4 regions of the Enterobacter cloacae complex sp. 394F7 genome follow, and region 2 is predicted to be linked to each of the others. Evidence: predicted binding sites of a transcription regulator. Region 2 holds the regulator's gene; each other region holds the start of a gene.
What was found. Region 2 encodes CRP, which controls carbon source genes, mostly activating them, when cyclic AMP is high. Its sites were predicted from a motif close to ATGTGANNNNNNTCACAT; they were not measured.
Positions count from the first base shown of each region.

Region 1 (5,430 bases), on a different contig from region 2:
ATCAGGGCGCAGGATTGCCTGCGCCTCACTGTGCATCATTTGGTTGCGTTATATGCGTTAACCGCCTCCGCAACCACGTCGCTGTTGGCGTCCAGACCGGAAATCTGCGCCAGCGCAGCCTGTGCGCCCTGGTCATCAATCAGCTGAGCCAGCTCCTGCGCCTGCGGATCCTGCTCGCTGCGGTAGTGCATCGCGGCGGCAATCCCTTTCACCAGGTTGGCGTGCGGCAGGCCGTATTCCAGCGTACCCAGCAGCGGCTTAATCAGGCGATCGCCCGCGCTCAGCTTACGCAATGGCTGGCGGCCCACGCGCTCAACGTCATCTTTCAGATACGGGTTTTCAAAACGACCGAGGATTTTCTGGATGTATGCTGCGTGTTTATCAGCATCAAAACCGTAGCGTTTGATCAGCACCGCGCCGCTCTCTTCCATTGCCCCTTTTACCACCGCGCGGGTCTTCTCGTCGAGGATCGCATCACGAATAGTCTGATGACCGGCCAATTTTCCGAGGTACGCGGTTATAGCATGACCCGTGTTCAGCGTGAAGAGTTTACGTTCCACAAATGCCATCAGGTTATCCGTTAATTCCATACCTGGAATGGTCGGCAGCGCGCCTTTAAATTGGGTTTTGTCCACGATCCACTCGCTGAAGGTTTCTACCGTCACTTCCAGCGGGTCGTTAGTTGCAGATTCTGACGGCGGAACGATGCGGTCAACGGCGGAATCCACGAAGCCAACGTGCGCTTCCACCCAGGCTTTGTCTTCGTCCGCAACGGCGGCCAGAACGTGGCCTTTCAGCTGCGTGGTGCCACGCACCATATTTTCACAGGCAATGATGTTCAGCGGGGTATCGATGCCCTGCGCTTTACGTTTTGCCAGGCCTTTTGCGACCGCAGGCGCGATGCGCTCAAGTACCACCGGGCCCACCGCGGTGGTCACCAGGTCAACGCTGGCGATGAGGTCGATAACATCGTCGCCAATGCTGCTTACCGCGTTGACGCCAGAGACCGTTTCAACCTGCTCGTTTTCTCCCACCACGTGTACCTGGTAGCTATGACGGGCATTCAGGGCATCCAGAACGACCTGATTCACATCGGCGAATGTCAGCGTAATGCCCGCGTCTGCCAGCAGTTTGCCGATAAAGCCACGACCGATATTACCTGCGCCAAAATGTAATGCTTTCATAGTGTTAACCTTTATCAATGTTTTTACCCGAGAGGGCTGGGGTGAGGAACGTTTACCCCTCACCCTAGCCCTCTCCCCTAAGGGGAGAGGGAAGATACGCTGTTATTTGTTGAGGAGTGCCAGCACTTCTTCAACGCTTTCAGTCTGTGCCAGACGCTCGATGACGGACTCATCATCCAGCGCGTTGGTCAGGCTGGTAATCACCTGGATATGCTCGTTATTGCGAGCGGCGATACCAATCACCAGACGGGCAATGTCGTCTTCTTCTTCACCGAAGCGCACGCCATCAGGATACTGGCAGAACACCACGCCGGTTTTGAGCACGCGGTCTTTCGCTTCCACCGTACCGTGCGGCACCGCGATGGATTCGCCCAGGTAGGTTGGCGTCAGTTTTTCGCGTTCCAGCATCGCGTCGACATATTCAGGCTGAACGTAGCCGCCTTTAACCAGCTGCTCACCGGCAAAGCGAATTGCCTCTTCTTTGGTGGCTGCGGTACGACCGAGGAAGATGTTCTCAGCACCCAGCTTAAACAGGTGAGCATTGCTCTCGTCAAAGCTGTCCTGAAGGCTGGTTCGCACTTTCACTTCGTTGTCTTCGTGACGCTGTGCGGCCACCAGACGTTCAGTCAGGCTGGTGTACAGGCCGCTGTCGAGGAAGTTGGTCAGCGAAATATGCTGTGCCTGCGGTACCTGGCGCATGGCGCGTTCGGTCAGGTCACGGTGCGTAATCACCAGGTCAACATCCGGTGGCAGGCTGTTAATGGCGCTGTTGGTCACTGAGATATTGGTCAGGCCCGCATCCTGCACTTTCTTACGCAGCACGCCGGCACCCATTGCGCTGGAACCCATACCGGCATCACAGGCAACGATGATTTTACGCACGTGGCTCAGGTCGTTAGAAACATCACCCGCTGACAGCGGCGTTGCGCCTTTGGACTCGGCTTTCATGTCGTGCATACGACGGGTGGCCGCTTCGATATCGTCATCTTCTTTCACTTTGCTGGTTTTCAGCAGGATAGAAGCGACCACGAAGGAGACTGCCATTGCCGCACAGATAGCCGCGATGTTAGCAAAATAGGCACCTTTCGGCGTCATCGCCAGTACCGCCAGGATAGAGCCCGGAGACGCCGGAGAAACCAGACCACCGTTCAGCACGCTCAGAGTGAACACACCGGTCATACCGCCGAGGATAACGGCCAGGATCAGACGTGGGTTCATCAGCACGTACGGGAAGTAAATTTCGTGAATACCACCCAGGAAGTGAATGATAGCCGCACCGCCAGCAGACTGCTTCGCGCTGCCGCGACCAAAGAACATGTACGCCAGCAGAACGCCCATACCCGGACCCGGGTTCGCTTCAATCAGGAAGAAGATGGACTTGCCGAGGTCATGAGACTGCTGAATACCCAGCGGTGAGAAGATACCGTGGTTGATGGCGTTGTTCAGGAACAGGATTTTCGCCGGTTCAACAAAGATAGACGCCAGCGGCAGCATGTCGTGCGCCACCATGAAGTTAACGCCCGCCGCCAGAATCTTGGACAGGACTTCAACTGCCGGGCCAATGCCGAGGAACGCCAGAATTGCGAGGATCATCCCGATGATGCCCGCAGAGAAGTTGTTCACCAGCATCTCGAAGCCGGATTTGATTTTGCCATCAACCCAAACGTCGAATTTCTTAATCGCCCAGCCACCCAGAGGACCGGCGATCATCGCACCGAGGAACATCGGCATATCCGCACCGACGATAACACCCATGGTTGTGATGGCACCCACTACGCCACCACGGTCACCGCCCACCAGACGACCACCGGTATAACCGATGAGCAGCGGCAGCAGGTAAGTAATCATTGGGCCAACAAGTTTCGCCAGCGTTTCGTTAGGCAACCACCCTGTCGGAATGAATAATGCAGTGATGATACCCCACGCGATAAACGCGCCGATATTTGGCATCACCATATTGCTGAGGAAACGACCAAAGCTTTGAACTTTGATCTTGAAATCGGATGACATAAAACACCCCTTCTTCTGTTTACGCTTAGGCTTGCGGCCCGAGGTTTATTGTTAATGAGGCGGCAGAGGTAGCCGGGCCCTGTTCTGATGCTGTGAAATCTGGCACTGAATCGTTCAACTGTCCAGACGGCGAAAAATTGTGTGATCACAATCACGTAAATGCAGGGGGTGTGGCGGGAAATGAGGTGATCTTAATCACAAAATCACAGTCTAAAAAAAACACAATGGGGAGAAAATCGGCAAAACACCCCTGTTTTTGTGAGATGAATCACATTTAGTTGTCGCGGGTTTGTTTCTGAGTTGTGATTTAATTCACAAAAAATTTTTATACGGATTTCTCCGGCTGTGATCGGCGGCAAATTCTGCCTGACGAATGAGCGTCACGATGGTTCCGGGCAACACGCAAAGCTAAAAAACCACTTTTCATGTGTGCTATGGCGAAAAGCGAAAACGTGGATTACGCTCATAATGTAAGGTTAAGTATAATATTATTCAGGATATATTTTGACACGTTTATAAACTTGCATGGAGATATTATAAAAACCGATACTCCCCGGCTCTGAAATAACCAGTCTACCTTTTATGTTTAAAAATAAATTAATTAGGTTACGTACTGTTTTATTAATTTAATGAGTTGACGTTGTTTAAGTGAGGAGAATATGTTTCTCAACTATTTTGCGCTGGGCGTATTGATTTTTGTTTTTCTGGTTCTGTTTTACGGAATCATCGCCATTCATGACATCCCCTATAACATGGCCAAAAAGCGTAATCATCCCCATGCCGATGCAATCCACACGGCGGGCTGGATTAGCCTGTTTACGCTCCATGCCATCTGGCCGTTCCTGTGGATCTGGGCCACGCTGTACCGGGAAGATCGCGGTTGGGGCATGCAAAACCACATCACCAAACCTGATGAGGTGCCGGGTATGGATGCGCTGGCCAAACGCGTGGCCGAATTAGAACAAAAGCTGGCAGCGGTACAGCCCACTGCTGATACGAAAACGCTGGAGCGCTAATTATGGATCTGTTGATTATTTTGACCTACGTGGCGTTTGCCTGGGCGATTTTTAAAATATTCCGTATTCCGGTCAACCAGTGGACGCTCGCCACCGCCACATTAGGTGGGGTATTTATTGTGGCGGGCCTCATTTTATTAATGAACTATAACCACCCGTATACGTTTACGGCGCAAAAAGCGGTTATTTCCATTCCGATTACGCCGCAGGTGACCGGCGTGGTCAGCGAAGTCACTGATAAAAATAACCAGCTTATTAAAAAAGGCGAAGTGTTATTTAAACTTGACCCGGACCGCTATCAGGCACGGGTCGACAGACTGCAGGCCGACCTGGTGACCGCGACGCACAATATCGACGTGCTCAAAGCGCAACTGTCGGAAGCAGTAGCCAACACCACGCGCGTGTCCGCCGAGCGGGACCGTCTGTATAAAGATTACCAGCGCTATCTCAAAGGCAGCCAGGCGAAGGTAAACCCGTTCTCTGAGAGCGATATCGACAACGCGCGGCAGAACTATCTGGCTCAGGACGCGCTGGTAAAAGGCTCAGTGGCGGAACAGACGCAGATCAAAAGCCAGTTAGACAGCATGGTGAACGGCGAACAGTCGCAGATTGCCTCTTTACGCGCCCAGCTGGCCGAAGCCAAATACAACCTGGATCAGACCGTGGTACGTGCGCCGAGCAATGGCTACATCACCCAGGTGCTGATTCGCCCGGGAACGTATGCCGCCGCGCTGCCGCTGCGCCCGGTCATGGTCTTTATTCCTGAACAGAAACGCCAGATTGTGGCCCAGTTCCGTCAGAACTCGCTGCTGCGTCTGAAGCCGGGCGATGAAGCGGAAGTGGTGTTTAACGCCCTGCCGGGGCAGGTCTTCTCCGGCAAGCTCACCAGCATTCTGCCGGTGGTGCCAGGGGGCTCATATCAGGCGCAGGGGGCACTGCAATCGCTAACGGTAACACCGGGAACGGATGGCGTGCAGGCGCTGATAGAACTGGAGCCTAACGCCGACGTTGATGTGTTGCCGGACGGTATTTACGCGCAGGTGGCGGTCTATTCCGACCATTTCGCGCACGTCTCGGTGATGCGTAAAGTCCTGCTGCGCATGACCAGCTGGATGCACTATCTCTATCTTGATCATTAATCCTCGCCGGGCAGGAATGCGACATGCATACCTGCCCTTTTTTCAGCGCTTGATCCATACTGACTTTTTCTGGCATCAAGG
Region 1 covers NZ_JBXWCS010000014.1:67,673-73,102, reverse strand. The annotation lists gene mtlR (mannitol operon repressor MtlR) at 1-39, opposite strand, end outside; gene mtlD (mannitol-1-phosphate 5-dehydrogenase) at 36-1,184, opposite strand; gene AC2FAK_RS18960 (PTS mannitol transporter subunit IICBA) at 1,287-3,194, opposite strand; gene AC2FAK_RS18955 (DUF3302 domain-containing protein) at 3,854-4,210, shown strand; gene AC2FAK_RS18950 (HlyD family secretion protein) at 4,213-5,349, shown strand.
Region 1: the regulator CRP is predicted to act here: its motif matches at 3,451-3,468, upstream of AC2FAK_RS18960 (PTS mannitol transporter subunit IICBA).

Region 2 (5,430 bases):
GATGCGGACGCTGACGCCATGCCACCGACGAAATGGTGTGCATGGTGTTCAGATGCCCCAGAATGCGCTGCAGATGCTGCTCCAGGGTGCTCATTGGCCCGTGGGTGAGCGTTTCCGGCGCTTCCAGAATGTTCGAATCCCCCGATTCACCCGGCGCGTCATACTCCAGACGCTGCTGACACCGTTGCAGGGCAATCTCACACGACTGCAAATAGCGCTGCGCCAGGTCTGGCGTTAGCATGGTATGTTCACGCGCCAGCGTGGTCATCGCGTTGATATGTTCGACGATGAACTGGCTGTGCGTTACCCAGAGCTTCATATCCGCCAGATAGTGCGAGTTAAAGCCGGGCTCCTGCATCGCCTGATTCAGCGAGTTGAACAGGGCGTTATGCGCCTGGTTGACCTTCATCCGCTGATACGCCAGCGGGGAGGGCTGCGGATCGTCGCTCAGGATCAGGCGGATAGCCTGCTGGTCGGCCTCCAGCGCGTCGTGGGCGTTCTGTCTGAGCAGGCCGCTTTGCCATTGTGGCCACAGCCAGACCATACCACCAAAGGCAATCAGACAGCCAATCAGGGTATCGATAAGCCTGGCGACAATAAATTGTTCGCCATTGAGCGTAAGCAATTGCAGGGTATATACCGCCGTAACCGTAAAGCCCACCATCGCCCAGCCGTAGTTTTTGCGGATGATCAGGTAGCTCACCAGGGTAATCAATAGCATGCCTGCCAGCGTATAGCCTTCCGGCACGTGGAAGTGCAGCGTTACGCCTGCGATAATCAACCCCGCCATGGTTCCGCCCGCCCGGTGCAGAATACGCACCCGCGTGGCGCCGTAGCCGTTCTGGGTGACAAACAGTACCGTCATTAATATCCAGTAGGGTTTGGGCAGATGCAGCGCCATGCCCATCAGGCTGGCGATGCTCAGCATCACGCTAATCCGGGCGGCGTTGCGCAGGGCGGAAGATTTAAACGAGAGATAGCTTTTAAGCGCAGGCAGCAGCGGCAGGCGCTTTTGCTTATCCGCCATCAGATCGCGGGGATAGAGCGGGCGCTGGGTACGCAGCACGCGGGCAATACGGCTGAAGTGCCAGGCGGCAAACTGGCCTACCGGGTTATCCTCGTGCTGGCGGGCGATTTTCTCCAGTGCGCCGAGCTGCTTGTCCATGTTAAAGCGGGTGGGGTAGCGGTGATAAAGAATGTCGTCGGCCAGTACCCGCAGGCGTGCGGACACGGTCTGCGCGTTCCAGCGGATCACCGCTTCGGCATGGCTGCGCTCCACCAGCTTTTGCACCTCCTTCGGGTGGTGCAGGCTCACGGAGATATGCTCCTGCAGATCCAGCCCTACCTGGAAGGTGCGCAGCAGCCGTTTATATTCGTGGTTCTTGTTGGCGGCCAGCATATGCAGTTGCTGGTAGCACTGGCTTATCAGATCCACCACCTTCTGCTGGCGCGTCAGCAGCGGCGGCAGCGATTTTTCCGGGTCGGTATGCTGGGTCAGCAGTGTGTATTTGGCTTCGCAGTACTCCGCAAGCTGGACATAGAGCAGGCTCAGGGATTCACGCAGCGGTTGTTCCCGCCACAGCCAGAACCAGAACCAGTTAAACAGGCCATACCATAGCGTACCGAGGGCGTAGATCAGCAGCGGCTCCCACACTGGCATGTTACCTGCGAGACTCAGGGTAAAGATGGCCGCGATGAGTGAGGCGGGCAGTAACCGCGCGTGCAGCGAACTGATTTCGGCGGTCACCCCCAGCGTCATCGCCAGCACGCTCAGGATCAGCGGCAGCGGAATATCGCGGGCCAGCAAAAGCTGCACGGCCAGGCTACACCCGGCAAACAGCGAACCGCCGATAATCAGACGTTTGAAAAAACGCTTATGCGGGGTGTCGAGACCGGCAATGTTGCAGCAGGCGGGAACCAGTGAAAACAGCAGCCCCTGCTGAAGATGCCCAAGGATCAGGCCCACGGCCACAGGAAGGCACAACACCAGCGTTTGTCGCAGTGCGTAGTTAACTTCCGGGTGATAAATCAGCCTGCGCCACATGGGGAGTAGAGACAAAAACGGCGTGACACCTTGCGATGGCACGCCGTTTTATCGGGATTAACGGGTTCCGTAAACCACGATGGTTTTACCGTGGGCGGAGATCAGGTTCTGATCTTCCAGCATTTTCAGGATACGGCCCACTGTTTCACGGGAGCAACCGACGATCTGACCAATTTCCTGGCGGGTAATTTTAATTTGCATGCCGTCAGGGTGGGTCATAGCGTCTGGCTGTTTCGCCAGGTTCAGCAGGGTCTGCGCGATACGGCCGGTCACGTCCAGGAAGGCGAGGTTACCCACTTTCTCTGATGTCACCTGCAGACGGCGAGCCATCTGCGAAGAAAGACGCATCAGGATGTCAGGGTTAACCTGAATCAACTGACGGAATTTCTTGTAGGAAATTTCAGCCACTTCACATGCTGTCTTTGCACGAACCCAGGCGCTACGTTCCTGGCCTTCTTCAAACAGGCCCAGTTCACCGATAAAATCGCCCTGGTTCAGATAAGAAAGGATCATCTCTTTCCCTTCTTCATCTTTGATCAGCACTGCCACCGAGCCTTTGACGATGTAATACAACGTTTCCGCTTTTTCACCCTGGTGAATCAGCGTGCTCTTCGATGGGTACTTATGAATGTGGCAATGAGACAAGAACCATTCGAGAGTCGGGTCTGTTTGCGGTTTGCCAAGCACCATGCGCTGTTATCCTCTGTTATAAGCTGTCACCAGAGTCATAAGATGCATCCGGACTCTGGGGTTGCAATCGAATTCTTACCCATACCTGGGAAGTCGGCTGTCGTAACGTTTCGCAGCCAGTAAAGTTTGATGTCCTCTGCATACATGTGTAACGTCAATGTATTACTGTAGCATCCAGAGTGTTTTAGCATAGCTTTCGCCGCGTGTCTCCTGGTGTCTCGCTTCAGCATGACGCAGGTCGCCTTCCATTGCGAGAAATGTAACGCACGCGTAATCTGTCACCAAAAATGCAACGTTGGAGCTAATGAATATGCAAGCGCGCGTGAAATGGGTAGAAGGTTTAACGTTCCTGGGCGAGTCCTCGTCGGGACACCAGATTTTGATGGACGGTAACTCCGGCGATAAAGCACCCAGCCCAATGGAGATGGTGCTGATGGCGGCAGGGGGATGCAGCGCGATTGACGTGGTGTCGATTCTGCAAAAGGGCCGTCATGATGTGACCGACTGTGAAGTCAAGCTCACGTCAGAACGTCGCGAAGAGGCGCCACGCCTGTTCACGCACATTAACCTGCATTTTGTTGTCACCGGGAAAGCGCTGAAAGATGCTGCCGTCTCACGCGCGGTGGATCTGTCTGCGGAAAAATACTGCTCTGTGGCATTAATGCTGGAGAAAGCGGTAAAAATTACCCATTCGTATGAAGTGATCGAGGCGTGATTGATGGGGCATCGTGCGTGTTGATGCCCTCACCCTAACCCTCTCCCACCGGGAGAGGGAATATGATTATGCGATCTGTTTCCCTTCCATCAACCGCTGCACCAGCGGCGTCATGATCAGCTCCATCGCCAGCCCCATTTTTCCGCCGGGCACCACTAACGTATTCATGTGAGAAATAAACGAACCCTGCAGCATCGCCAGCAGCCAGGGGTAATCGATGCCGTCGAGATTGCGGAAATGGATCACCACAAAGCTCTCATCCAGCGACGGGATACTTTTGGCCGCGAACGGGTTGGAAGTGTCCACCGTCGGCACACGCTGGAAGTTGATATGGGTGCGGGAAAACTGTGGTGTCAGGTAATTGATGTAATCTTCCATTGAGCGCACAACCGAATCCATCACCGCCTCGCGTGAATGGCCGCGCTCGCTGATGTCTCGCGTCAGCTTCTGGATCCACTCCAGGTTAACGATTGGCACCACGCCGACCAGCAGATCCACATGTCGCGCCACGTCGTGATGCGGCGTCACCACGCCGCCGTGCAATCCTTCGTAAAACAGCACGTCGGTAGGTTCCGGCAGCGGCTGCCAGGGGGTAAAGGTGCCCGGGACCTGATTCCAGGGAACGGCTTCGTCGTAGGTGTGCAGATATTTGCGGGACTGGCCTTTGCCGCTTAGGCCGTACTCCTGAAACGTTTGCTCCAGCAGGCCGAAGTCATTGGCCTCCGGGCCGAAGTAGCTGATGTGTTTGCCCAAATCACGCGCTTTGCGGATGGCCATGTCCATCTCCGGGCGCGTATAGCGGTGAAAGCTGTCGCCTTCGACCTCCGCCGCGCGGAGATTCAACTGGGCGAAAATCTTGCGAAACGCGAGGCTGGTGGTGGTGGTTCCCGCACCACTCGACCCCGTAACGGCAATAACCGGATGTCTGGCAGACATAGCAACTCCCTGACTGGAAAGGTTGAAAGATCAGCCGTGAAACGCGTTGCGGGGCATGATATTGACCGTCTCATGCAGTTCAGACCACACCAGCACCACGTCGCCGCTTTTAAGCTGGCGTTTAACATCGTTGACCTTTTGCTCAAGCGAGCGTTCATGTTCACCATAATCGGTGCCTTCACGCAAGACAAAGCTTTCAATCAGATTATCGAGCGTTTCGGGCGCCAGATCCTGCCAGGGGATAATCATGTTGCACCGTCCAGGTAAGGGGTTAACCAGTCAGGAATGCGCGTCTCCAGCCACATTTTCGGGCGACGCAGCGTTCCGCCGACAAACCCCACGTGGCCGCCGTGCTCGGTCAGCTGATAGTGGACGTTGTCGGGCAGAAATTCCTGTGCAGGGATGGAGTGATGATCCATAAACGGGTCATCTTTCGCGTGAATGATCAGCGTCGGCTGAGTGATCTTGCTGAGCAGCGGCATGGCGCTGCACTGACGATAGTAGTCAATGGCATCGGCGAACCCATGAATTTTGGCGGTGATCAGGTCGTCGAACTCACGAATGCGGCGGACCTTTTTCAGCTGTCGCAGGCTTACTGGCAGGGTATCCGGATAGGCCTTCAGCTTGCGCGCCGCATTGGCTTTTAGCAGGTTGAGCAGATAGCGCTGATAGACCCGGGAAAAGCCTTTCTCCATGTGGTAGCTGCACTGTTCCAGCATGAAGGGGGCAGAGACAATCACCGCGGCATTCAGCGGTACCGCGTCTCCCTCTTTAGCCAGCAGACAGGCCAGCATATTTCCGCCGAGCGAATAGCCCACCGCCGCCGTCGGCACGGTGCCGAAATTATCCCGCAGCCAGTGCAAAAACCAGGTGCCATCTTCGGTTTCGCCGGAGTGATAGATGCGTTTCTGACGATTCGGCTCGCCGCTGCATCCCCGAAAATGCATTACCACGCCCAGCCAGCCGCGCGCTTTTGCCGCCTGGATTAACCCATGGGCATACGGGCTGTGCAGGCTGCCTTCCAGACCATGAAACACCACCAGGC
Region 2 covers NZ_JBXWCS010000025.1:13,936-19,365, reverse strand. The annotation lists gene AC2FAK_RS22465 (YccS/YhfK family putative transporter) at 1-2,044, opposite strand, end outside; gene crp (cAMP-activated global transcriptional regulator CRP) at 2,102-2,734, opposite strand; gene AC2FAK_RS22455 (OsmC family protein) at 3,045-3,449, shown strand; gene AC2FAK_RS22450 (phosphoribulokinase) at 3,516-4,385, opposite strand; gene AC2FAK_RS22445 (YheU family protein) at 4,416-4,634, opposite strand; gene AC2FAK_RS22440 (hydrolase) at 4,631-5,430, opposite strand, start outside.

Region 3 (5,430 bases), on a different contig from region 2:
AACTCGTTCGAGCCGACGGTGTAGCTCTCCGCGCCAATGCCGAACAGCTTGCTCTCCACCGCGTCGATGTGGTGCGCCGGGTTGAGTTTTTCGCTGATGGCCTCATCCAGCGCGGCCAGCAGGCGCTGACGCGGGGCGAGACGGTCGACGGTGATGTCTTTCATGCCGTCCGGGATCCAGATGTTCATCACCGACGGCGTGCCAAGCTGCTCGCCAAACCAGGCCGAGACGCGCCGGCAGGCTTTAACGTGGTCGATCCAGAACTGACGGATGTCGTCGTTGGCATGCGCAAGGGTAAACCCGTCCGCACTCAGCGGGTGCGAGAAGCAGGACGGGTTAAAATCCAGACCCAGTTTGTTGGCTTTGGCCCATTCCACCCAGTTTTTAAAGTGCTCCGGTTTGATTGCGTTACGCGCCACCGGCTCGTCGGACTCCAGATAGATCGCGTGCAGGTTCAGGCGTTTTGGCCCCGGGATCAGGCTCAGCGCCAGTTCCAGATCCGCACGCAGTTCGGTGGCGTTGCGCGCTTTGCCCGGGTAGTTACCCGTCGCCTGAATGCCACCCGTCAGAGAACCGCCCGGGTTCTCGAAGCCGGCGACGTCATCGCCCTGCCAGCAGTGCATGGAGACAGGCAGACGGTCGAGCTGGCGCAGCGCCGCGTCGACATCCACGCCGACGGCGGCGAAACGCTGTTTAGCCAGGTCCCAGGCTTGTTCAAGTTGAGTGGTCATGCGCAAAGCTCCTTAGTCAGTCGTTTTTGCTGAAACTGCGCCCGGTAGCGGGCAATTTCATGGCAGGGATTAGGGGTGAAGGTGGTCAGGCGGGTATTCGCGGTGACCACCGAACGGAATTCGTCGACGTCTGAAAGTTCGTCCAGAGTCATCAGTTGAATACCGATGTTGCCGAGCGTTGAGGCCTCCACCGGACCCGCCACCACGGTGATGCCGCAGGCATCGGCGCAGAGCTGGTTCAGCAGATGGTTCTGGCAGCCGCCGCCCACGATATGCAGCTGGCTGAACGGTTTGCCGCGAAGGCTCGCCAGCTCGCTCAGAACATCCGCGTAGAGCAGGGCCAGGCTGTCAAAAATGCAGCGCGCCAGCTCGGCAGGACGGGAAGGCACCGGCTGACCGGCTTCGAAACAGGCGGCCTGGATTTCGGCGCTCATATGCACCGGGTTAATAAAGCGGTCGTCGTTCGGGTTGATCAGGAACGTACAGGCCTTCAGCTTTTCGGTCTCTGCGATAAGCGCAGGCAGGTCGGCAATGTGCTGCTCTTTCAGCATCCTCTGGAGCAGCCAGAGCCCCATGATGTTCTTCAGCACGCGGTAGCGGCCTTCGGCACCGCCTTCGTTAGTGATGTTTGCTGCCATCGCGGCGTCGCTGGTGTACGGCGTTTTGCTCTCAAAGCCCATCAGCGACCAGGTGCCGGAAGAGAGATAGGCCGCGTTTTTACCGGCCAACGGAGATGCAATCACCGCGCTGGCGGTGTCGTGACTGGCGACGGCGACCACCGGGATTTCATTCCCCTGCGGGCAAATCCAGTAACCGATTACGTTACCCGGATGGGTCGGCGTGCCGAACCAGGAAGGCGAAGCGCCGGTCCAGGCCAGCAGGGTTTCATCCCAGCTGTCGGTGTTGATGTTGACCAGCTGCGTGGTGGTGGCGTTGGTGTATTCCCAGTTCATGTTGCCGGTCAGCCGGTAGCTTAAGTAGTCCGGGATCAGCAGCGCATGCGCCACCTTTTTGACCAGCTCCGGCTGCTGCTCAACCAGCGCGCGCAGCTGATACAGCGTGTTAAAGGGCAGAAACTGAATGCCGCTGCGGCCATAGATGTTGTCCTTGCCAAGCTGCGCGATGGCCTGTGCCATCAGCCCGTCGGTGCGGCTGTCGCGATACGAGACGGGCAGGCCGACGCGGTCGCCGTGGCTGTCGAGCAAAACGTAGTCCACGCCCCAGGTATCAATGCCGATGCTGTCGATGCGTATGCCGTCATTGCAGACGTTGTTCAGCCCGGTGCGGATCTCCGCTTCCAGGGCATCAATATCCCAGGTATCAAAACCGTCCTGTTTTTGCAGGCAGTTGGCGAAACGGTGCATTTCGCGAAGCGTAAGTGTGCGCTTGCCGCAGTCCCAGGTGGCGAGCATTACGCGGCCGCTGGATGCGCCTAAATCGACAGCCACACAATGGCGAAAAGTCATGGTCAGGTCCCTTCTTAAGTCATTGGTGTTGAGTGTAAAAAAGGGAAGAAAAGACCACCTTCTCGTCACTGACAGCCCGAATCTCGCGCTGGCAAGAAAGCAAAGATGAACGTGAGGGAGTTCACAATTTCCAGTCAGGGCGGGGTTTTCGGGCAATGTGACGTTGACCGCATTTCCCGATTTTTCCGTCTGTTTCTTGAAAAATGGACAGCTTTTGCGACGTTTGCTGTCAAAAATTTAAGGTGGGTGTGGAAGGCCTTAATTACTATTTTGAGAACTTTTCTCATTGGTGGGGGCCGTTATGACCGTACTGCACAGCGTCGATTTTTTCCCGTCGGGAACGTCTCCGGTCGCGATTGAGCCACGGCTCCCGCAGGCTGCGTTTCCTGAACATCATCATGATTTTCATGAAATTGTGATTGTCGAGCATGGGACAGGCATTCACGTCTTTAACGGCCAGCCGTACACCATCAGCGGCGGTATGGTGTGCTTCGTGCGCGATCACGACAGGCATTTGTATGAACATACCGACAATCTGTGTCTGACCAACGTGCTCTATCGTTCGCCGGACGCGTTCCAGTTTCTGTCGGGGTTGAACAAGCTCCTGCCTCAGGAGCAGGATGGGCACTACCCGTCTCACTGGCGGGTGAATCAGTCCACGTTGCAGCAGGTGCGCCAGCTGGTGAATCAACTGGAGCAGAGCGAGGACGGGCAGGAGACCCATGCCATTGCCACCCGCGAGCTGCTGTTTATGCAGCTGCTGGTGCTGCTGCGTCGCAGCTCTCTGGTGGAAGGGCTGGCTAATAACGACGCGCGGCTGAACCAGCTGATGGCCTGGCTGGAGGACCATTTCGCCGAGGACGTGTGCTGGGAAGCGCTGGCGGATGATTTTTCGCTGTCGTTACGCACGCTCCATCGTCAGCTCAAGCAACACACCGGGCTGACGCCCCAGCGCTACCTCAATCGCCTGCGCCTGATTAAGGCGCGTCATCTTTTACGTCACACCGATGAAAGCGTCACGGATATCGCCTATCGCTGCGGTTTCGGCGACAGTAATCACTTTTCGACCCTTTTTCGCCGCGAGTTTAGCTGGTCGCCGCGCGATATCCGTCAGGGGAAGGATGCTTCACTCCAGTAACGCGAAGGCAATCACCGTTTTATTGCCGCAAAAAGGCTAATAATGTCCGGTTATTCACCGTAGAGGTTGTGGTGTGGCCGCTCAGTTAATTCTTCGCAAAGATGATTTTTTTGCCTCCGCGAGTCAGGCCGTCGCGGTGGCCGACCGCTACCCGCAAAATGTCTTTGCCGAGCATACCCACGAATTTTGTGAGCTGGTGCTGGTGTGGCGCGGCAACGGCTTACACATCCTCAATGACAGGCCCTACCGCATTACGCGTGGCGATCTGTTTTACATTCGCGCCGAAGACAAACACGCCTACGCCTCGGTTAACGATCTGGTGTTGCAGAACGTGATCTACTGCCCGGACAGGCTCAAACTGAACGTCGACTGGGCGGCCCATATCCCCGGTTTTCTCAATGCCAGAGGCGAACCCCACTGGCGCTTGAGCAGCAGCGGCATGGCACAGGTGCGCCAGACGATCTCCCAGCTGGAGCAGGAGAGCCAGAAGCACGATCCGGTGGCAAACCCGATGGCGGAACTGCTGTTCGCCCAGCTGGTCATGACCCTCAAACGCCATCGTTACGCTACCGATAACCCCTCCGCGACCGTTCAGGAAGCGCTGCTGGACAAGCTGATCGCCCGGCTTGCGGGCAGCCTGAACAAAAGTTTTGTGCTGGAAAAATTCTGCGAGCAGGAGCAGTGCAGCGAGCGCGCGCTGCGCCAGCAGTTCCGCACCCAGACGGGGATGACGGTGAACCACTACCTGCGCCAGTTGCGCATCTGCCACGCCCAGTATCTGTTGCAGCATACGGAGCTGATGGTCAGTGAGGTGGCGATGCGCTGCGGGTTTGAGGACAGTAATTACTTTTCGGTGGTGTTTAACCGCGAGGTGGGGATGACGCCGGTTCAGTGGCGTCATCGCAGTCGAAAGGCAGCGTAATCAGTTCGCCATGCCGAGGCCGACAATGTTAGCGGCAATGATGATCACCACGCAGCCCAGGCTCAGGACGCCCACCGGACGACGCCCGGCGTTATTCCACTCCTTCAGTACCAGCCCAACCAGTCCGCCACACAGTACGTAGAAGCTCATGTGCAGCATCCAGCTTATGTAGTCGTACTGCGGTGGAATGCTGGCGTGACCCCAGGCGTAGAAAAAGAACTGCAGATACCACATGAGGCCACCCAGCATCGACAGCAGCACATTGGTGAGGATTAAGGATTTTGCCAGTGAGAAATCGGCTTTTACCGACAGTTCCTTCACTTTTGCCAGACGAATGAAGCAGAAGCCGAGGTTTACCAGCGCGCCGCCGCCCATGATCACCACGTAGCTTGGCAGCGCCACGTACAGCGGGTCGACGCCCAGCGCGGCGGCCGCTTCGTGCATAGGTTTTGCGGCGTTCATGGCGAACGACATGCCCGCCGAGAAGATGCCACACATCACTGCCAGCAGCAGCCCTTTCTTCAGGTTAAAGTCCTCGGCTTTTATGCCCATCTTGCGCTCTTTCAGCTGACCCGCACGGGTGACGATACCCACGCCGATCACCGCGACAAGCACGCCCAACAGCGTCATCTGCCCGCCTTTGGTGTTGAGCAACACATCGACATTGCCGTTAAGAATGGGCGTCATCAGCGTGCCGACGATCAGGGTAATGCCAATTGCGATGCCGATACCCATCGACATCCCGAGGTAGCGCATGGTCAGGCCATAGTTGATGTTGCCGATGCCCCACATCGCACCGAACAGAAACACCGGCAGCAGGGTGGAGGCACTGAAGGAGGTGAAGTAGCCCCAGAAATCCGGGAGCAGCATGGCGCTAATGGTCCAGGGCAAAATCAGCCAGGAGACGGTACCGCCAACCGACCACATGGTTTCCCACGACCACCCTTTCACCTTTTTGAACGGGGCATAGAAACAGGCTGCACTGGCTGCGCCTATCAAATGCCAGAAGATACCCATCGTAATCGCATGATTCATTTTTACGTCCTCATCGTTTTTATAGCCGGTGGCTTCCCCCCGACTTGATGAGTGTAAAAATTAGGCGGTTCAGGAACCTTCAGAAGGTTGCCGCACTTTGGTTCTGGATGGCAATCAGCACGTTAACCGGGTGAGCAG
Region 3 covers NZ_JBXWCS010000015.1:60,069-65,498, reverse strand. The annotation lists gene rhaA (L-rhamnose isomerase) at 1-731, opposite strand, end outside; gene rhaB (rhamnulokinase) at 728-2,197, opposite strand; gene rhaS (HTH-type transcriptional activator RhaS) at 2,499-3,335, shown strand; gene rhaR (HTH-type transcriptional activator RhaR) at 3,409-4,257, shown strand; gene rhaT (L-rhamnose/proton symporter RhaT) at 4,258-5,292, opposite strand.
Region 3: the regulator CRP is predicted to act here: its motif matches at 2,353-2,370, upstream of rhaS (HTH-type transcriptional activator RhaS).

Region 4 (5,430 bases), on a different contig from region 2:
CATAATCCGTAATGCGTTCGCTCATCCCCTCTTTTTCCGCCAGCGGGATGAATTCCGCCGGGCTCATGACAGGCCCGTTAAAACCAGGCCAACGCAACAACGCCTCTGCCCCCACGCACTGATTATTCTTGATATCGATGATTGGCTGATAATGGACACAAAGCTGACGTTTATTCAGCGCCCGATGCAGCAATCGTCCTGGGGAGTTCAGCTCACGGTGGGTGCGCGACCAGACCAGCAAAATAATGATGCTACAGATCATTCCCAGCGGCAGCGTCAACGTCGCCTGATGGTAGAGCGTTTCATAGAAGCGTTTATTCGACGTTGAAACGATGGCGGCAATCGGACGTTTATCCGATTTTACCACCGTATAAAAACGGTCATCTTTTTGAAATACCACGTCCTTATCCCGAATCATCGAGTTTAATAAAGAAACGTTGGCTTTCTGACTGACGGAAAAGAAGGCATTCGTTACCGTATCGTACACGCCCCATGAGAGAGAGTGATCGGTGGACATCACTTCACTGTACGAGAGTGGATTAACCACCACGACATAATTCCCGCGCTGCATATATGTCATTTTATAGCCAGTGAAAAATGGCGTATCACGGTAATAATAGATAGCGATATCGGGTTTTCGGATGTAATTAGCGGGGGAGATCGCATAGGGCCGATCCGGGGTAAAAATGGATGAACAACGAAAATTCTGGCCTTCGGCATAAATTAAATCAGCGATGAACAGACGGCCGCGAACCACGTTCAACATATATTGCCGATGTGACGGCGTACAAACTTTACCCTGATATTTTTCCGCTTCGGCCCGGGCCAGATCAACCTGTTCAATAACCAGTTCAGTTTTGTCTAAAGCCAGTTCAGCAAATGTGCGTAACTGCGCGCTTGTTTCCGACACCGCTCTTAGCTGGGCAAACCATAGCGCAAGCATCACCGGCAGCATAACTACCATGATGATCCCTACCACTCTGAGCATCTTGCGCCGCGCGCTACGATTCATTTCCCGCCCTATATCCCTGCATGTTGTACGCCTGTAGTAATGAAGGCCGGATGCTTTGATAAACAGGTGATTACGTTGCATGAATCATGCGAAGTTAGCAACTGACTTTTAGTATTAAAAATCTTAAATTTCGTTATGACGATAATATTTGTCCGTAAGCTAAACTAAAAGTATTCGTTCCGTTTCTATTAAGGAAAATATTTATCCAGCCTGAACGGGGGGATTGAAGATAACGCAACAGAGGATCGTTGATTAAGCCAAACTTCTGGCAGCATGAAAAAAGTACAACATCAACATGACGTTTTATACTATTTGCGCGGATGTAATTTGATCAATGTTTTATAAACGTTCGGCTATTACCACATTATTTCCAGGATCAGCAGAGAATAACGCTTCACTTATAAAAAGGCATAGCTGGCGGCGCCATTGCTCTCCTCCGCTCGTTCGAAGGAGGTTGCTCCCGGCACGTGGTGGGTTCGCATCCGCCGATGTCGAAGGCAACCCCATCCTGCCGCCTCTCTTTTTCAGCGTAATAAAATCCCCAATCTGCTCGCACAGGCACTGGCGAATAAATCAACAAATGTGATATAGTTCACACATATCATGTAACGAGAAACACTGTTTCATTCAGTTCGTCTGTTTTGGAGAGGATGGGTTTTATGGCAACCATTACGACCAGCATGGTTCTCCTGCGCTGGCCTTTGTTGAGTGCGGTACTGATGTTTTTAGCCAGCACGCTAAACATTCAGTTTCGTAAATCTGACTACGCGGGTCTTGCGGTCATCAGTACGCTGTTAGGACTGGGCGCGGCTTGCTGGTTTGCAACGGGTCTGCTTGGTATCACCCTGCTGGATATTGCCGCCGTCTGGGAAAATATTAAAGTAGTGATGGTTGAGGCAATGAGCCATACGCCACCAGACTGGCCGATGGTAATTACCTGATGGTCGTTTCATAACAACATGTTAAAAGCCTCTCTTACGAGGCTTTTTTATTTTCAAGGCATCAGTCCACAGCAGGCAGCGGGAGTTTACTGATGATCGCCAGCCGGTTCTGATGATGCTCCTCATCGCCCCATAACCAGTCAACCTGATTGCCGATATCGCTGTCTTTCATTATCGGTCTCATTTCACAGGTAATCATGTCATAGGCGTACAAATGATGCCCACTGGCGATGGCATCATACAGACGTGATTGCCAGAAACTCATACCATCACGTGTCTGGTGACGGTCTGTGATGATGACATTGTATTTTTCCAGCAAATACTGAGAAAACACTTTTCCGGGCAGATCGCGCAACACGCCCCGATGCGATGGTTTAGGTGACCGCCATATCAGGATTTGCGTAACCGGCATGTAGTTCAAAAAAGCATCTTTCTGATAAATCACGCGATTGTAGTAAACAATCTCCTGCGTAATTTCATTGACCAGCGCCAGTTCAAAGTGCTCATTAGGAATATCAGCAATTCGATTTTCAGCTCTGACAAAATGATATCCCGGCGGGAATGGGCCAAAACTCAGCTCGTCATCGACTGACGCACGAAGGGAAATTTCATTCAGCAACGTCGTATTATGGCTGTCCACTGTAAGCATTGCGAATGTCTTCTGCACGTCTGCGGGATCAAAGAGTTGTTGTGGCATAGCTCCTCGCGGATGAGATGGGTCAGACACCAAATATAACGTGATGAGTATTAAACAAGAAGCCCTGCAACAGCAGGGCTTTCTTTAGTGCTGAAGACAATCAGAACGGAATGTCGTCGTCGAAGTCCATTGGTGGTTCGTTAGACGGTGCCGGTGCGGACTGCTGCTGCGGGCGAGACTGCGCGCCGCCGCTGAACTGGTTGCCGCCCTGTGGCTGCTGAGGCTGGCCCCAACCGCCCTGCTGCTGGCCGCCACCTGCTGGAGCGCCACCGCCCTGACGGCCACCCAGCATCTGCATGGTGCCGCCAACGTTTACCACCACTTCAGTGGTGTACTTTTCCTGACCGGATTGATCGGTCCATTTGCGGGTACGCAGCTGGCCTTCAATATAAACCTGAGAGCCTTTACGCAGATACTCACCGGCCACTTCTGCCAGTTTGCCAAACAGCACAACGCGGTGCCATTCGGTCTGCTCTTTCATCTCACCGGTCGCTTTGTCACGCCAGGATTCGGAAGTAGCCAGCGTAATGTTGGCAACTGCGCCACCACTCGGCATGTAGCGTACTTCCGGGTCCTGGCCCAGATTACCGACGAGAATCACCTTGTTTACGCCTCTGCTGGCCATGTTCGTGTCTCCTGAATACGTTTCTTAATAGTGTAAACGCGCGAGTGTACCATTTCCACGCGTCAATTTGCATAGTTGCGTGGCGGGTTCAGAAATCTCTCGCGAACTCGGCATTGTTACACAGCTAATCAGAAAATGCATTCCAATACTGTATATTCAAACAGGTTAAATTGTGTCATAATTAGCCGTTTCTGACAGCCGTTTGTCCTTCAAACAAACCAGGCAATCCGTGTTCCAACCGGGAAAGGTGAATGGATAAGATCGAAGTTCGGGGCGCCCGCACCCACAATCTCAAGAATATCAACCTCATAATCCCTCGCGACAAACTCATCGTCGTGACCGGGCTTTCGGGGTCTGGCAAATCCTCACTGGCTTTCGACACCCTGTATGCCGAAGGACAGCGCCGTTACGTTGAATCACTCTCTGCGTATGCGCGCCAGTTCCTGTCATTGATGGAAAAACCGGATGTAGACCATATCGAGGGGCTTTCGCCTGCTATCTCTATTGAGCAGAAGTCCACCTCCCACAACCCGCGTTCAACGGTCGGTACCATTACCGAAATTCATGACTACCTGCGTCTGCTGTATGCCCGCGTAGGTGAGCCGCGCTGCCCGGATCACGACGTGCCGTTGGCGGCGCAGACCGTGAGCCAGATGGTGGATAACGTGCTGTCGCAGCCAGAAGGCAAACGCCTGATGCTGCTTGCCCCAATCATTAAAGAGCGTAAGGGCGAGCACACCAAAACGCTGGAAAACCTGGCAAGCCAGGGGTATATCCGCGCCCGTATCGACGGCGAGGTGTGTGACCTGTCCGATCCCCCGAAGCTGGAGCTGCAGAAAAAACACACCATCGAAGTGGTGATTGACCGCTTTAAAGTGCGTGACGATCTGGCGACCCGTCTGGCGGAATCCTTTGAAACTGCGCTGGAACTCTCTGGCGGTACGGCGGTGGTCTCCGATATGGACGACCCAAACGCGGAAGAACTGCTCTTCTCCGCCAACTTTGCCTGCCCGATTTGCGGCTACAGCATGCGTGAGCTGGAGCCACGTCTGTTCTCCTTTAACAACCCGGCGGGAGCCTGCCCGACGTGCGACGGCCTGGGCGTACAGCAGTATTTTGACCCGGACCGCGTGATCCAGAATCCTGAACTGTCGCTGGCTGGCGGTGCGATCCGTGGCTGGGATAAGCGTAATTTTTACTACTTCCAGATGCTTAAATCGCTGGCAGAGCACTACAAGTTCGACGTGGAAGCGCCGTGGGCCAGCCTGAGCCCGAACGTGCACAAGGTGATCCTGTTCGGTTCCGGTAAAGAGAACATCGAGTTCAAATACATGAACGATCGCGGCGATACCTCCGTACGTCGCCACCCGTTCGAAGGGGTGCTGCACAACATGGAGCGGCGCTACAAAGAGACTGAATCCAGCGCGGTGCGTGAGGAGCTGGCGAAGTTCATCAGCAACCGCTCCTGCGCCACCTGTGACGGCACGCGTCTGCGTCGCGAAGCGCGCCACGTGTTTGTCGAAAACACGGCGCTGCCGACCATCTCAGACATGAGCATCGGTCACGCAATGGACTTCTTCAACAACCTGAAGCTCTCCGGCCAGCGGGCGAAGATTGCCGAAAAAGTGCTGAAAGAGATCGGCGACCGTCTGAAATTCCTGGTGAACGTCGGCCTGAACTACCTGACGCTTTCCCGCTCCGCAGAGACGTTGTCCGGCGGTGAAGCCCAGCGTATCCGTCTGGCCAGCCAGATTGGCGCGGGCCTGGTGGGCGTCATGTATGTCCTGGACGAACCGTCCATCGGCCTGCATCAGCGCGACAACGAGCGTCTGCTCGGAACGCTTATTCATCTGCGTAACCTCGGCAACACGGTGATTGTGGTCGAGCACGACGAAGATGCGATCCGTGCTGCCGACCATGTGATCGACATCGGCCCGGGCGCGGGTGTGCACGGCGGCCAGGTGGTCGCAGAAGGCACCCTGAAAGACATTATGGCAGTGCCCGAATCGTTAACCGGCCAGTACATGAGCGGCAAGCGCAAGATTGAGGTGCCGAAACAGCGCGTGCCGGCGAACCCGGAAAAAGTGCTTAAGCTCACCGGCGCTCGCGGCAACAACCTGAAAGACGTGACCCTGACGCTGCCGGTGGGTCTGTT
Region 4 covers NZ_JBXWCS010000018.1:50,923-56,352, reverse strand. The annotation lists gene AC2FAK_RS21135 (EAL domain-containing protein) at 1-1,012, opposite strand, end outside; gene AC2FAK_RS21130 (YjcB family protein) at 1,672-1,953, shown strand; gene AC2FAK_RS21125 (hypothetical protein) at 2,015-2,650, opposite strand; gene ssb1 (single-stranded DNA-binding protein SSB1) at 2,751-3,275, opposite strand; gene uvrA (excinuclease ABC subunit UvrA) at 3,527-5,430, shown strand, end outside.
Region 4: the regulator CRP is predicted to act here: its motif matches at 1,593-1,610, upstream of AC2FAK_RS21130 (YjcB family protein).